DNA from 2 places in the Kribbella sp. NPDC054772 genome. Region 2 is predicted to be linked to the other one. Evidence: riboswitches for the same ligand, from Rfam matches in the RefSeq annotation. Region 2 holds a riboswitch; the other holds the start of a gene.
What was found. Region 2 has a riboswitch for glycine ahead of gcvT (glycine cleavage system aminomethyltransferase GcvT). Riboswitches for the same ligand answer to the same signal wherever they lie in the genome.
Positions count from the first base shown of each region.

Region 1 (5,355 bases), on a different contig from region 2:
GAGGTCGAGCGGTTCCGGGAGTTCCTGGACCAGGTGACCCCGGAGGACTTCGACAAGAGTTGATCCGGGTCCGGAGTCAACTGCGACCCGCCGATGTGCTCGTTCTGATACAAGAGCGACTAGGTAACGATTCGTGCTGCAGTCGCGACACGCTCCCGGCTCGACGCGGTTGTCGTTGACCCGGTTCAGGCCGCGGCTTACCGTGAAGGAGTCGTGGAGTGTTGTCACTCCACGCAGATGGCTCGTTCTAATCGGTATCAGGGAGGCTCAGGCGTGACACGCACCGGCGACACAGATCTGACGGCGCAGTCGGCGTCCGACGCGCACGCCGAGGCCGTGGCGGAGGCCACTGCCACTGCCGGCGTTCAGGGTCTGCTGTTCGACGACGACCTGCGGCCGATGCCGGAGGACGTCGGGTTCCGGGGGCCGACGGCCTGCGCTGCGGCCGGGATCACGTACCGGCAGCTCGACTACTGGGCCCGCACCGGCCTGGTGTCCCCGTCCGTGCGCCCGGCGACCGGCTCCGGTACGCAACGGCTGTACGGGTTCCGGGACGTGCTGTTGCTGAAGGTGATCAAGCGGCTGCTGGACGCCGGGATCTCGCTGCAGCAGATCCGGACCGCGATCGCCCACCTGAGCAAGCGCGGCTTCGACGACCTGACCCAGATCACGCTGATGAGCGACGGCGCGTCGGTGTACATGTGTACCTCGCCCGACGAGGTGATCGATCTGCTGGCCGGCGGCCAGGGCGTGTTCGGTATCGCCCTCGGTGGCGTCTGGCGTGAGGTCGAGGGTTCGCTGTCCGAGCTGCCCACCGAGCGTGCCGACGGTCACGACGAGTCGGACGAGGACGGCCACGCGGGCGATGAGCTCGCCGCCCGCCGCCGCGCCCGCATGACCGGCTGACCCGGCCCTTTTCCGCCCTTCCTGTGCGCCCACTCACCGCCAACTCGCTGCGCGGTGTGTGGGCGACCTTGTTGTTACCGCTGACCGCGGACGACTCGATCGACTTCGCCCGCCTGGAGTCGCAAGCTCGGACTCTGGGCGCGACTGCTGTCGACGGGCTCTACGCGCACGGGACGGCGGGGGAGTTCCAGACCCTCACCGAGGACGAGTTCGACCAGGTCAACACGATCCTGGTCGCGGCCGGCAAGCCGTTCCAGATCGGCGCCAGTCACCCGTCGGCGCAGCTCCAGCTTGCGCGCGTCCGGCGGGCGGCGACGCTGGAGCCGGGCGCGATCCAGATCATCGTCCCGGACTGGCTCCCGCTGAACCCGCGCGAGGTCCTCGACTTCCTGCACCGGACCGCTGACGCTGCCGCCGGTGTCCCGCTCGTGCTGTACAACCCGCCGCACGCGAAGACGCAGGTCGGTCCACGCCAGCTCGCCGACCTGGCCGCGGCGGTGCCGAGTCTCATCGGCCTGAAGACCGCCGGCGGTGACAAGGCGTGGTTCGACGAGGCAACGAAGTCCGGTCTGGCGATCTTCGTGCCCGGGCACTTCCTCGCGAGTATGTCGTCACTCGGTGCGCATGGTAGCTACTCCAACGTCGCGGCCCTCTCACCGAACGGTGCCGTGAAGTACGCGACAGACCTGGACGTCGAGCGTCGGATCGGCGAGTTCTTCGCGAAGCACGTCGTACCGCTGCAGAAGGCGGGGCTGGCCAACCCGGCGCTGGACAAGTTCCTGGCCGCGGTGGGGGACTGGGCCGACGTCGGTACCCGGGTGCGGTGGCCGATGGAATCGGCGACGCCGGAGCAGGTGGCGGCCGCGCGGCCGGACGCCCGTCGACTGCTGCCCGAACTGTTCGACAATTCCTGGTAGCCTCGGGACAGCCGTACACAACACTCGGGAGAGACCCGTGTTCGGGCGCCGAAGGGGCAATTCCTCCCCGGAACCTCTCAGGCCCATGGACCGAGTGTCACAGGCGACTCTGGAGCGTATTACCTGCACAGCAGGGTGTGACAGAGGGGGAGGCGACCGGAAGCACTGTCAGCAACGGAGCCTCTAGATGAACAACTCACCCCACCTCTCGGCGACTTTCGCCGACCGTCACATCGGTCCGCGCCCGGACGAGATCACCCGGATGGTCCAGCTTCTCGGGTACGACGACGTGGACGCGCTCGTCGACGCCGCGGTCCCCGCCTCGATCCGATCCGCCGAAGCCCTGCGACTGCCCGAACCGGCCTCCGAGGTCGACGCGCTCACCGAGCTCCGCCAGCTCGCGGCCCGCAACAACGTCGCCACCTCGATGATCGGCCAGGGCTACTACGGCACCTTCACGCCGTCGGTGATCGTCCGCCGCCTGGTCGAGAACCCGGCCTGGTACACCGCGTACACGCCGTACCAGCCGGAGATCTCCCAGGGCCGGCTCGAGGCGCTGCTGAACTTCCAGACCGTGGTCTCCGACCTGACCGGTCTGCCGACCGCGAACGCGTCGCTGCTCGACGAGGGCACCGCCGCCGCCGAGGCGATGACGCTGGCGCACCGGTCGAACAAGAAGAGCAAGTCCGACCGTTTCCTGGTCGACGCGGACTGCTTCGCGCAGACCATCGCGGTCGTCCAGACCCGGGCCGAGGCGCTCGGCATCGAGGTCGTCGTCGCCGACACCACCGACGGTCTGCCCGAGGGTGACTTCTTCGGTCTCCTCGTGCAGTACCCGGGGTCCGACGGCGCGGTCCGCGACCTGAAGCCGCTGATCGAGGCGGCGCACGGGCGCGACACGTTGGTGGCCGTGGCCTCCGACCTGCTCGCGCTGACGTTGCTCGAGGCACCGGGTGAGGCCGGCGCCGACATCGTCATCGGTTCCTCGCAGCGTTTCGGCGTACCGCTGTTCTACGGTGGTCCGCACGCCGGCTTCATGTCGGTGCGGTCCGGTCTCGAGCGGTCGTTGCCCGGTCGCCTGGTCGGCGTCTCGGTCGACTCCGACGGCGCCCCGGCGTACCGGCTGGCGCTGCAGACCCGCGAGCAGCACATCCGCCGCGAGAAGGCGACGTCCAACATCTGTACGGCGCAGGTCCTGCTCGCCGTGGTCGCGTCGATGTACGCCGTCTACCACGGTCCGGAAGGTCTGCGCGCGATCGCCGAGCGCGTGCACTCGTACGCCGGCAAGCTCGCCGCCTCGCTGCGCGCGAGCGGTATCGAGGTCGTTCACGACGACTTCTTCGACACCGTGCTCGCCCGGGTCCCGGGGCAGGCCGCCGACGTCGTCGACGCCGCCCGCCAGAACGGGATCTGGCTGCGACTCGTGGACGCGGACCACGTCGGCATCTCCTGCGACGAGAAGACCGACGTCGCCACGCTGACCCGGGTCTGCCAGTCCTTCGGCGGCCAGTACGACGACACGCTCGGCGCCCCCGCGATCGCGGTCGCGCGGACGTCGGAGTACCTGACGCACCCGGTGTTCAACACGCACCAGTCCGAGACCTCGATGCTGCGGTACCTGCGCAAGCTGTCCGACATGGACTACGCGCTCGACCGCGGCATGATCCCGCTCGGGTCCTGCACGATGAAGCTCAACGCGACCACCGAGATGGAGCCGGTCACCTGGCCGGAGTTCGCGGACCTGCACCCGTTCGCGCCGGTCGAGGACGCGGCCGGGTACGTCAAGCTGATCAACCAGCTGGAGCGCTGGCTGGCCGAGGTGACCGGCTACGCGAAGGTCTCGATCCAGCCGAACGCCGGCTCCCAGGGTGAGCTCGCCGGGCTGCTCGCGATCCGCGGCTACCACCACGCGCAGGGCTCGGCGGACCGCAACGTCTGCCTGATCCCGGCGTCGGCGCACGGCACCAACGCGGCGTCCGCGGTGATGGCCGGCATGAAGGTGGTCGTTGTCAAGGGCAACGACGACGGCACGATCGACCTGGACGACCTGCGCGCGAAGGCGTCCGAGCACGCCGCCAAGCTCGCGGCGATCATGATCACCTACCCGTCCACGCACGGTGTGTACGAGGAGAGCGTCCGCGAGGTCTGCCGGATCGTCCACGACAACGGCGGCCAGGTGTACGTCGACGGCGCGAACCTGAACGCCCTGCTCGGGCTCGCGAAGCCGGGTGAGTTCGGCGGCGACGTCAGCCACCTGAACCTGCACAAGACGTTCTGCATCCCGCACGGCGGTGGCGGTCCGGGTGTCGGTCCCGTCGCGGTCGCGGCGCACCTGGCGCCGTACCTGCCGAACCACCCGCTGCTCGACCAGGCCGGTCCGGAGTCCGGTGTCGGTCCGATCAGCGCGGCGCCGTTCGGGTCGGCCGGTGTGCTGGCGATCTCCTGGGCGTACATCCGGATGATGGGTGCCGAGGGGCTGACCGCCGCGACGAAGGCCGCCGTCCTGACGGCGAACTACGTGGCGAAGCGGCTCGAGGGCGCGTTCCCGGTGCTGTACACGGGCGAGAACGGGCTGGTCGCGCACGAGTGCATCCTCGATCTGCGGCCGATGACGAAGGAGACCGGGATCTCGGTCGACGACGTCGCCAAGCGGCTGGTCGACTACGGCTTCCACGCGCCGACGATGTCGTTCCCGGTCGCGGGCACGCTGATGGTCGAGCCGACCGAGTCCGAGGACCTCGGCGAGCTCGACCGCTTCTGCGACGCGATGATCGCGATCCGGCACGAGATCGACCGGGTCGCCGCAGGTGAGTGGCCGGCCGCCGACAACCCGCTGGTGAACGCGCCGCACACCGCCGAGTCGGTGATCAACGACAAGTGGGAGCACGCCTACACCCGCGAGGAGGCCGCCTTCCCACGCTCGGTCGACCGCGCCTCGAAGTACTGGCCCCCGGTCCGCCGCATCGACGGCGCCTTCGGCGACCGCAACCTCATCTGCTCCTGCCCCGCCCCAGAGGCCTTCGAGTAGCCCGAGGTTGGATGGAAGTCCTCAGAGGTATCTGAGGACTTCCATCGCGTGTTGACGGACAGGTCGCGCCAACTCTGTGAGGTCGCCGCCGTCGGCGAAACGGAGCAGTCGTGTGGCTGCGGCGAGCGTCGCGATGCGTCCGGAGGGCGAGTCGAGGAATTCTGACAGAACTCGGCTGACCGTCCGGGACAGCTCTGGGTACGCCAGACTCGTGCAGACGAGGGTGGCGGCGTCGTACCCGGCAGGCGCTCTGCCCCAGGTTTCCCAGTCCAGGATGGCCAGTGCCGGCGCGGTGAGGTTGCCCCAGTGGAGATCGCAGTGTGCGGTTGTCCAGGAGACGGACGCGATGTCGACCTCGATACCGAAGAACGCTCTGATGCCGTCGTTCACGTGCTCCGCGTCGACGCCGCGCGACGGTACGGGGTGCGTTGCCAGGGCGCGCAGGGCTTGGTTCAGGTCCGACAGCCACTGATCGGACGGATCGACCTGACCGTCGGGAGTCAT
Region 1 covers NZ_JBSHBJ010000002.1:44,419-49,773, reverse strand. Annotated here, with positions in the region: gene ACWGID_RS03095 (bifunctional nuclease family protein) at 1-63, shown strand, start outside; gene ACWGID_RS03090 (MerR family transcriptional regulator) at 238-906, shown strand; gene ACWGID_RS03085 (dihydrodipicolinate synthase family protein) at 930-1,823, shown strand; glycine riboswitch at 1,839-1,926, shown strand; gene gcvP (aminomethyl-transferring glycine dehydrogenase) at 2,011-4,851, shown strand; gene ACWGID_RS03075 (hypothetical protein) at 4,873-5,355, opposite strand, start outside.
Region 1: linked by a shared signal. The riboswitch ahead of gcvP (aminomethyl-transferring glycine dehydrogenase) and the one ahead of gcvT (glycine cleavage system aminomethyltransferase GcvT) in region 2 are both predicted to bind glycine.

Region 2 (5,355 bases):
TAGTCACTGAAGTAGCTCATCGACATCCGGAGTACGTCGGGGGCGTTGTTTCCGGACGTCTGCGTGGCGAGCTTGTCCCAGTAGTCGTCGAACGGGGCACTTTCCGCGGTGTACTCCGCGCCGCCGTTCGACTTCCACGCGGCGAGGGCCGTGTTGATGGCCTTGGTCACCGGGTCCGGGCCGTACCAGGAAACTCGCATCGGACCGGACTTTCCGGAGGAGCAGCCGGGGATCATCGTCGCGGCGGTGGCGGCGGCGCCGAGCCCGAGCAGGGTGCGGCGGCTGAAGGTGGGGGTCATCGGGGTTCTCCTTGGGTGGCCGTCCAGCGCCAGTTGTGGGCCAGGCGGAGCGGGACGTAGTTGCCGTTCGGGAGGTCGTCGGTGAGCCGGGCCTGCCAGCGGGTGAGCTGGTGCAGCAGCCGGGCCCGGACGGCCAGGTGACGCTCGTCGTCGAAGAGGTTGTCGAGCTCGACCGGGTCGTTCTCCAGGTCGTACAGCTCGCCGGCGAGATCCGCGTGCACGATGAGCTTCCAGCGGCCGCTCCGCAGCATCCGCGCGGCGCCGGACTGGGTGACCGTGTTGAGTTCGTCGAACGTCCGGCCCTCGTACGCGAAGTGCAGCGGTGGCCGCGCCGTCACGTCGTACGCGCGACCGCCGAAACCTTGCTCGGCGATGACGCTGGCGAACTCCTCCTCGGGTGCTGGTTCCCCCTGGGCGAGCGGGAGCAGGCTGCGGCCCTGGACGCCATCGGGGATGGGTGCGCCGACGGCTTCACAGACGGTCGGGAGTACGTCGACGATCGAGACCGGTTCGTCGCGCTGCTGCACGGCGACGCCGTCGCCGGCGAGGACGAACGGGATCCGCATCAGGAACTCGGACAGGCCGGCGCCCTTGCGTTGCAGGCCGTACTCGCCGACGTAGTCACCGTGGTCGGCCAGCACGATCGTCAGGCGCGGTCGTTGCCGCTGCGCGAGACCGTCGTGCAGGCGGCGAATCTGGTCGTCGAGGAGCCGCAACATCCCGAGATAGTTGGCGGTGTAGCGGCGCCAGTTGTCGTCGTACCCCGGCCGTTTTTCCTCCTGGAGTTTCCGCAACCAGGCGTACGTTCCGCCTTTCTGCTCGGCCGCTTCGGGACCGGTCGATCGTTGCGGAACGTCTTCCGGTGCGACGAGGTCGAAGTACGGCTGCGGGACCTGGTACGGGTTGTGCGGCTCGGGATACGAGACCCAGAACAGACCGGGCTGATCCGGGTCGGCGTCGTCGATCGCCTTCAGCGCGTCGGACGTGATCCGGTACGGGAGCTGGCAGGTCACGTCGTACGGCGTCGGCTCGTCGGAAACACCGTGATCGAGCTGCGCGAGCCACTCGTCGAACGCTTTCTCGTCCGCGCTGCGCTCGGGGCCCTGGGTGTGGAAATAGGGGCCGGCGTAGGTGTCGAAGTCCCCGTCACCGCGGTGCATGTGCGGCTTTCCGGCGAAGTGCAGCTGGTAGTCCGCGCCCCGCAGTACGTCGAGCAGGTCCTGCTGGAAGGCGGCGTACTGCGCGTTGCTGTTCTGGCGGACCTGGTGGGCGCTCGGAAACCGTCCGGTGAGCAGACTCGTCCGCGCCGGAACGCACGCCGGGGCGGCCGTGTACGCGTTCCGGAAATCCGTTCCGCGGTCCGCCAGCCCGTCGACGAAGGGCATGGTGTCCACCGGATACCCACTCCGCCGGGTCAGCCCCACGCGCTGCTGATCGGTCATCACGATGACGATGTCGGGACGCATCGACCTACTCTCTGCTCGGGTTTTACAGCGCTGTAATACAGCGCTGTAAACCATGCCGCAGGGTCCGCGTGGTCGTCAAGAGGTGACCGGGCGGCCCGCTACCATCGCCCTCGTGATGTTCGAGCCGATGAGCCGCCGCCTGGCCGTGTCCTTCGCCGTCACCGGGCTGATCCTGTTCGTCGCCGGCCTTCTGGTGCGCCCGACGAACATCACCGTCGCGGTGGTGCTCTTCCTGCTGGCCGTCGGCCTCCTCGGCCTAGGCGCCTACGGAGCCCTCGAACGCCTCGTCAGCCGCCGCCGCTAACAGCGTCGTTCTCCTAGCGCGGGACCGTTTCCGGTCAGTGCGCAAGTGTTTCCGCGAGCCGGCGTACCCCTCGGTCGGGGCTGGTGAGGACCGGGACGGAGAGGTCCAGCCCTTCGGCCGCCGATGCCATGGATGCCTGCGCCAGCACCACCACGTCGCCATCGGCCGCCTGGATGGCAGCAGCAACCAGCGCATCGTGACGGGCACGATCTCCAGCAACGGCAGCCTCGAACGCGCCGGGCACAACAACTTCAGTGATCTCGACGTCCTGATCCAGGAGCTGCGCACGCTCACGCAGCAGCGCGGCCGTCGGCTGGACGGTGGTCGGCAGCGTCGCGATCACCGTCACACGCTTTCCGGCACGCACCGCCTCGTCCGCCATCGCCTCGTCGACGCGGTACACCGGTACGCCGATGCGGTCGGCGAGCGGAGCGGCGTACTGCGAGATCGACGAGCAGGTGAAGAGCACGGCCTCCGCGCCGGCCGCGACGGCCGCGTCACCGAGGTCGGCCAGCCGCTGGGCGACCTGCTCCGCCGCGGCACCGCGTCCGAGGTCGGCGACGATCTTGTCGTCGAGCAGGTTCTGCACCTCGACGCCCGGCAGGTGCTCCGCGGCCAGCGTCGCGAACGTCGGGATCACCACGGCCCCGGTGTGCAGGAAAGCGATCCGCGTCATCCGACGATCCTCACGTTTCAATGCGTGATACCGCTGTGGTGGCGACATCAACGGCGCTGCTTCGGAACCCAAGATTGACACGTTTCAGAACACCGGGTCAACGCCACGCGTGTCGCGCAGGAAACACCCTCCTCGAGCGTTTCCGGCGCGTTCCGGAACGGGTTTCGCGATCGTTTGACCTCGGGTGGCGGTCCGGCATACGGTCGGTCGCACAATTGCACATCGTGCCGTTCGAACCGGGGCGGAAGAGTTCCCTGCCCGACCAAGGCAGGGGCGCCGGAGGAGCAACTCTCCCCAGAAACTCTCAGGCCCAGTCACCGCTCCGGATGAGGCAACCTCTGGAAAGTCAGGACCGTCGTGTCCTGCACCCACGGTGCAAGCCGCACACTCTGCGGTGAAGCTCTCAGGTACCGATGACAGAGCGGGGAGGTCACCCAACCGGTGGTGCCACTGCGTGGCGCCGGAAGCCAGGGAGCCTCCTCATCGTGTCCCGACACACGCCGCTGTACGCCGTGCACCAAGAGCTCGGCGCGAGTTTCACCGACTTCGCGGGCTGGTCCATGCCGGTCCGCTACACCTCCGACGTCGCCGAGCACCACGCCGTCCGCACCACGTCCGGCTTGTTCGACCTCAGCCACATGGGCGAGCTCGAACTGACCGGTCCACAGGCCGGCCATGCGCTCGACTACGCGCTCGTCGGGCACCCTTCGAAGATCGCCGTCGGCCGCGCCCGCTACTCGATGCTCTGCACCGAGTCCGGCGGCATCGTCGACGACCTCGTCGTCTACCGCCTCGCCGACGAACACTTCCTGGTCGTCGCGAACGCCGGCAACGTCCCGGCTGTCCACGCGGCGCTCCAGGAACGCACCAAGTCGTACGACTGCCAGTTACGGAACACGTCCGACGACTGGGCGCTGCTCGCGGTCCAGGGTCCGGATTCGGAAAACGTTGTCGGAACGCTCACGGAACTCCCGGTCCAGCAACTGAAGTACTACGCCATCACCGCCGGCACCGTTGCCGGGCGCAACGTGTTGCTCGCCCGCACCGGGTACACCGGCGAGGACGGCTTCGAGATCTACTGCCGCCCGACGGACGCGCAGCGGGTCTGGACCACGATCAGCGCCGTACCCAGCGGGCCGCGACCGGCCGGACTCGCGTGCCGGGACACGCTCCGGCTCGAAGCGGGGATGCCGCTGTACGGCCAGGAGCTGAGCACCGCGACCACGCCGTTCGAGGCCGGACTCGGCCGGATCGTCGCCTTCGGCAAAGAAAACGGTTTCGTCGGCCGGGACGCACTCGCCCAGCGCCGCGACGACGGCTCCACGCAGATCCTGGTCGGCCTGGTGTCCGACTCGCGCCGCTCACCACGAGCCGGGTACGCCGTACTCGATCCAAGCGGTGAACCCGTCGGCACGATCACCAGCGGCGCGCCGTCGCCGACCCTGCGCCGCCCGATCGCGATGGCCTACGTCCGCCCCGGTCTGGAGCAGCCCGGAACCCCGTTGCTCGTCGACATCCGCGGCCGGCACGAGCCGGTCGAGGTCGTCACCCTGCCGTTCTACCGCCGCTGACCCCAGGAGCCACCATGCCTGTCCCGACCGACCTGAAGTACACCGCCGACCACGAATGGCTGACGCTCGACGGCGACACCGCGACCGTCGGCATCACCGCGTTCGCCGCCGACGCGCTCGGCGACGTCGTGTACGTCGACCTGCCGATCGTCGGCGCCACTGTCCGGGCCGGCGCGCCCTGCGGCGAGATCGAGTCCACGAAGTCGGTGAGCGATCTGAACGCCCCGGCCGACGGCGAGGTCGTCGAGATCAACCACGAGGTGATCGCCGACCCGTCCGTCCTGAACACCGACCCGTTCCAGGCCGGCTGGCTCTTCCGCCTGAAGGTCTCGGGGACGCCGGACCTCCTCGACGCGACCGCCTACGAAGCGCTGACGGGCGGTGCCTGACATGAGCCTGCTGGACCAGCACCTCGCGGACGCCGATCCCGAGGTACACGCCGCGATCCAGGCCGAGCTCGGCCGCCAGCGCGACACCCTCGAACTCATCGCCAGCGAGAACTTCGCGCCGATCGCCGTGATGCAGGCGCAGGGGTCGGTCCTCACCAACAAGTACGCCGAGGGCTACCCCGGCCGCCGGTACTACGGCGGTTGCGAGCACGTCGACGTCATCGAGCAGCTCGCGATCGATCGCGTGAAGGGTCTGTTCGGCGCCGGTTTCGCCAACGTCCAGCCGCACTCGGGCGCCCAGGCGAACGCCGCGGCCATGGCCGCGCTGCTCGAGCCCGGGGACACCATCCTCGGCCTCGACCTCGCCCACGGCGGCCACCTCACGCACGGAATGCGGCTGAACTTCAGCGGAAAGCTGTACGACGTCGTTTCCTACCACGTCCGCGACACCGATTTCCGGGTCGACATGGACGAGGTCGAACGGCTCGCCGTCGAGCACCGGCCGAAGCTGATCGTGGCCGGCTGGTCGGCGTACCCGTTGCACCTGGATTTCGCCGGTTTCCGGCGGATCGCCGACCTGGTGGGCGCGTACCTGATGGTGGACATGGCCCACTTCGCCGGCCTGGTCGCGGCCGGGCTGCACCCGAGCC
Region 2 covers NZ_JBSHBJ010000044.1:50,666-56,020, reverse strand. Annotated here, with positions in the region: gene ACWGID_RS38280 (extracellular solute-binding protein) at 1-299, opposite strand, end outside; gene ACWGID_RS38275 (sulfatase-like hydrolase/transferase) at 296-1,765, opposite strand; gene ACWGID_RS38270 (hypothetical protein) at 1,878-2,069, shown strand; gene ACWGID_RS38265 (aspartate/glutamate racemase family protein) at 2,104-2,745, opposite strand; glycine riboswitch at 2,978-3,075, shown strand; glycine riboswitch at 3,076-3,175, shown strand; gene gcvT (glycine cleavage system aminomethyltransferase GcvT) at 3,228-4,316, shown strand; gene gcvH (glycine cleavage system protein GcvH) at 4,331-4,705, shown strand; gene glyA (serine hydroxymethyltransferase) at 4,707-5,355, shown strand, end outside.